2 regions of the Flavobacterium sp. LK-23 genome follow, and region 1 is predicted to be linked to the other one. Evidence: riboswitches for the same ligand, from Rfam matches in the RefSeq annotation. Region 1 holds a riboswitch; the other holds the start of a gene.
What was found. A riboswitch is a leader RNA that binds a small molecule or an ion and turns the genes downstream of it on or off. The one in region 1 is predicted to bind cobalamin.
Positions count from the first base shown of each region.

Region 2: another riboswitch for cobalamin. It lies ahead of AC3Y25_RS19385 (TonB-dependent receptor); the one in region 1 lies ahead of AC3Y25_RS24145 (TonB-dependent receptor plug domain-containing protein).

Region 1 is NZ_JBYUVT010000032.1:403-2,894, reverse strand. It holds gene AC3Y25_RS24145 (TonB-dependent receptor plug domain-containing protein) at 1-1,218, opposite strand, end outside; cobalamin riboswitch at 1,247-1,454, opposite strand; gene cobC (alpha-ribazole phosphatase) at 1,520-2,053, opposite strand; gene AC3Y25_RS24135 (adenosylcobinamide-GDP ribazoletransferase) at 2,038-2,492, opposite strand, start outside.
Region 2 is NZ_JBYUVT010000016.1:78,405-80,896, reverse strand. It holds gene AC3Y25_RS19390 (alginate export family protein) at 1-756, shown strand, start outside; cobalamin riboswitch at 802-1,004, shown strand; gene AC3Y25_RS19385 (TonB-dependent receptor) at 1,120-2,492, shown strand, end outside.

The sequences.
Region 1 (2,492 bases):
TGATGCATTTAATTTCAAATTATATAATTTCCCAAACTGATAAGAAGAACCAACTGAAAATAGGACAGGAGATTGGTAGTTGTCTGTGAATTCTTTTCGAATGCCAAATTCGTTTTTCCAATTAACTGAAGCGTCTTGTTTAACAAGCAAAGCGGCAGAACTTATTTCTCTCACATTATCACCAAAACCAGAACCATATCCTTTAGTTCGATTATAGTCCAAAATTCCGTTTACTTGCAATGATTTGAATAATTGATATCCTAAGTCTACTTTTGTAATAAAGCTTTCTGTTTTTCCGTAAGTATAAATATTACTCGAATTATCGGCATAATATTGATAGTTCTCGAAAATATAAGCAGTTTTTAAGTTGGTAGTAAACTTCCCAAAGTTACCGTCGTATTCTAGTAAGTTTCTATTAAACCCATTAACATATTTACTTTTCATTTCCGATTCGGAAACTATAGAAGTATTTCTATCTGTATTTGAGGTTTGGGTATATAATTTTAGAATGTTTTTGGCATTAATTTTATAACCCGCATTGGCGCTTACCGTAATAATATCATATTGGCCATTTTGGTTCCAGCGCTGTTCGCCTTTCCAGTTGTACTGATTCAGATATTTATAATCGTTTGTTGAGCTGTTTTTTGATAATCCAATTTGGGCACTCCATTTTTTGTTTGAAATAGAAGTTTTATAATTAATCCCAATCGTATTAAAACTACCGTAATCTAGTCTTAAATTATTCTCAAAACGATTAGAAAACAACAAATCGTTGTTTAAATGCACTGTTCCTCCAACTGCACCGCTTCCGTAAATCACGCTTCCGCCACCCGCTTTTACGCTTATCGAATTGTAATCGGAACCTGAAATGGTATTAAAATCGGTGCTTCCGTTCATTTGGGAATTAATGTTAATTCCGTTCCATATTACTGCGGTCTGAGAAGAAGTTGTTCCTCTAAAAGCTACGGTAGATAACATTCCGCGACCGTATTCTTTAAAGTAAATCGTAGAATTAAAGTTTAATAAATCGGTTAGAAGAGCTTCGTTTTTGCCAATAACAGAATCGTTTAATTTTAAAACAGATTGTGAAACCGAATAGTTTTTTAAATTTTTGTCTGAAACCAATACTTCTTTCAAGCTGGTAATAGAATCACTCTGCGCCGAAAGAATCTGGCACATTACAAATGAACAAAAAGCAAGAAGTCGTTTTAAAGTCATAATTCCTTCACTCTTTTTCCCGAGAGCTCGATAAATTGTTACAAAGGCAGGTCTCCTGGCTTGCGTCTTGCTGTTTACCTTCCCATCACGCGGGGCGTGACAGTGGTGATGTAGTTACAGCAAGCATTCATTTTTGTGAACTTAGCTTACAGTTGCGGGTACAGCTCAAGAAATTACTTGATTCCCTTTTAATGTGTTTTTGAATTAAAAACACAACCTTAATTTGCTGCAAAGATAAAGTTAAAAATACTGATTATTCAAATTTGTTTTATGTTTCATGAAAAATTATAAATTATTTGCATTAAAAATCGATTTTTATAACTTCTCCGAAATCAACTTTATTATTGAAAGCTTCTTTTAATGGCAGTGAACTCTGATGGCATAAAATACTTCTGATGATTCCGGCATGAGCAACAATTACAATTGGCTGGTTTGTTTTTGAAATGGTATCAGATAAAAAATTACCAACTCTTTCATGTAATTCAACAAAAGATTCTCCGTTTGAAACTTTGATATTTACAAAATCTTCCATCCACGGGTTGAGTTCCTCAGAAGGAATTTCGTTCCAGCTTTTCAATTCCCAATCGCCAAAATTCATTTCTTTTAAGCGTTCGTCTTCGTGATAAGAAATACTTTTAATATTTTCTTGAATGTGTTTTGCTAAAATAACACAGCGTTTTAACGGACTCGAGAAGATAATTGCCTCCGAAGGAAGTTCAGAAATAATTCTGCCGAAAATTTCATCAAATGGAACTGCAATATCAACATCTGATTGTCCATAACAGATTCCTTTTTCGCAGATGGTTTCGGTATGGCGAACTAGATAAATTTCCATAAAAATAAAATGCTTAAATAAAATATCACTTCGCAAACCTGTTGTGTAGCGCCAAGACAATCTCCTGTATAACCGTCAATCCATTTCTGAAAATATCGAGCTAAAAAATATCGAGTTATAAAAACGGGAATTATAGCCAGAAGAAATTTTAAATCAAAATAAGAAAATACAAGCAGCGGAATTAATCCAAAAAAGAATGATCCAAAAACTTCTTTCCAAGTGTATTGTTTCGCAATTGGTTTGCTTTTGCTAGAAGCATCATCACGAGAATATTCGTGTGTAAAAATAATGCTTATTGCTGCCAGACGACTTAAAGAATGTGCAGAAATGAATAAAAGGAAAATTAGTAAAATGTTATTAGTGAAAAGTAATATCGATTCTGAAAGCAGTTTGAATTTTAGTAGAAAAAGTAAAACCAGTCCGATTGCTCCGTAAGCTC
Region 2 (2,492 bases), on a different contig from region 1:
TCCAATAAATACAAGTACATGCTGGTGTACAACTTTAGTTATAATTCGAATAAAAATCTTTCTTTTAATTCTATAAATACAGTTGATTTTTTAGAGAAAACAAATTCAGAAACACTATACACTCGCGCCACTACAGGAGGAAGAATTGAGTTTAAAAAGAAGCAATGGTATTATACTTTAAACAGCTATTTGCAATTTGGTAGAAATCAAAAAGGGCAACATTTGTTTGCATACTATTTCCAGCCAGAAGTGAAATTATCATTGCCAAAAACTACTTTACGATTAGGAGCGGAGATAATTAGCGGAAACAGTTTACAGACAGGGAAAGAAAATTCAGGAGACTTTGATGTTTTATATGGCGTTACTTGGAAGTTTAATGGAAATATGAATGTTTTTACGCGTTTTCCTGCTGATGTTGGAGGAAAAGGTCTTGTGAATCCGTATTTGTTTGCTTTGTTTCCAATAAATTCAAAACTGACATTTCGTTCAGATTTTCATCTTTTTTATACACAATATTCTTTGCAGCATAATTTAAATCAGGCAATGTCAAAATTTTTAGGATTTGAAAATGATATTTCTATAAAATATGTTCCTATTAAAGAGTTAGAAATTAATGGTGCATTTTCATTTTATAAATCTACAGATTCAATGACAAACCTTCCCAAAATACAAGATGTAGAAAAACTGTCGTTTTGGAGTTATTTGATGGTTTCGTATTCTTTTAATGCGATCAATTTTAGAAGAAACAAAAAATAATAGGCTTTAAAATCTTTCGCATTTACATTTGTAAAAGATAATTATATCTTTGCGGCTGATTTTGGTCTATTTTTTCAATTCAGAAGAAATAGTTAAAAGGGAATCAGGTGCAAATCCTGAACAGACCCGCTACTGTAAGTTCTATTTAAGTCTTTAAACATTACTAATGCCATTGTTCGTTGTTTCGGATGAGAAGGCCGTTTAAAGATGGAATAAGTCAGGAGACCTGCCACGATCACATAGTTTAAAACTTTCGTGGTATGAAGTTGATGACAAGATAATGACCTGCTATTTAGGATAGTTGGCCTATTTCTATGTTTTTATAATTGTTGCATCACGTAAAGTTTATTTAATAAAATCGTGATGTATAATTTGAGTAAAACTTTATTTTCTGTTTTTTTAGTACTTGTTCCTTTTTTGCTTCATTCTCAAGCAGTGACTGATAGTTCGCGGGTTTTAAAAGAAGTTATTTTAAAAGGAAAACCGTATCAGGAAGTGATTCCCGTACAAAGTCTTTCGGGTGTTCTACTCGAGAATTTGGCGACTCACAATGTCGCAGATGCGCTGCGTTATTTTGCTGGAACTCAAATTAAAGATTATGGTGGAGTGGGCGGACTCAAAACGGTTGATGTTCGTAATATGGGAACGCATCATGTTGGTGTTTTTTATGACGGAATTCAGCTTGGAAATGCGCAAAATGGCGTAACCGATCTAGGAAAGTATTCGCTTGACGACATGGAATCTTTGACGATGTATAACGGTCAGAAAAGTGAAATTTTTCAATCGGCTAAAGATTTTGCTTCTGCTTCTGCGATTTATTTGCGAACCAAACGACCTGCTTTTTCGGGCAATAAGAAAACAAATCTGCTGGTTCGTTACAAAACAATGTCTATTGATTATCATGATCCTTCTTTTAGATGGGAACAAAAACTAAGCGACAAAGTCAGTTTGAGTGTAAGCTCAGAATACATCAAATCAAACGGACAGTATAAATTTAGATACAAAAGAAAAAATCAAGACGGAAGCATTGCCTACGATACCACAGCAACGCGATGGAATAGCGATATTGAGGCATTCCGATTGGAATCGGGCTTGTTCGGAAAAATAAATAAAGGAACTTGGGATGCCAAAGTGTATTACTACGATTCTGAAAGAGGCGCTCCAGGTGCCATTGTAGAAAATAAGTTTCGAGATGGTTTCCGTCAATTTGACAAGAATTTTTTCGGACAGTCTTCTTTAACAAAAGACGTTTCAGAGAAATATAAATTTCAGCTAAAAGGAAAATTTGCTTACGATTACACCCATTATATTGCACGAGATGCAACCAATGTTTTAGGAGAAACCGTAACAGAAGGCGTGCAATCTGATGATAGTTATTATCAGCAGGAAGCCTATTTTTCTGCAGTCAATATGTACAGCATTTTACCCACTTGGGATGTTTCGCTCTCAACCGATTTTCAATACAATAAACTAAATGCAACTAGAAGAGGCATTCAGACACAGTTTTCTTTTCCGCAGCGTTATACTGCACTTGTTTCTCTGGCAAGTTCCTATCGATATGAAGGTTTTAAAGTTTTAGGAAATGTACTCGCAACTCGCGTTATCGAAGAAGTGAAGTACAATGCCAAAGCACCCAATAAAACCGAATTTACTCCCGCTATATTTCTTGGTTATACGCCGTTTAAGAAATACGATTTCAATTTAAGAGCTTTCGCTAAACGAATTTTCAGAATGCC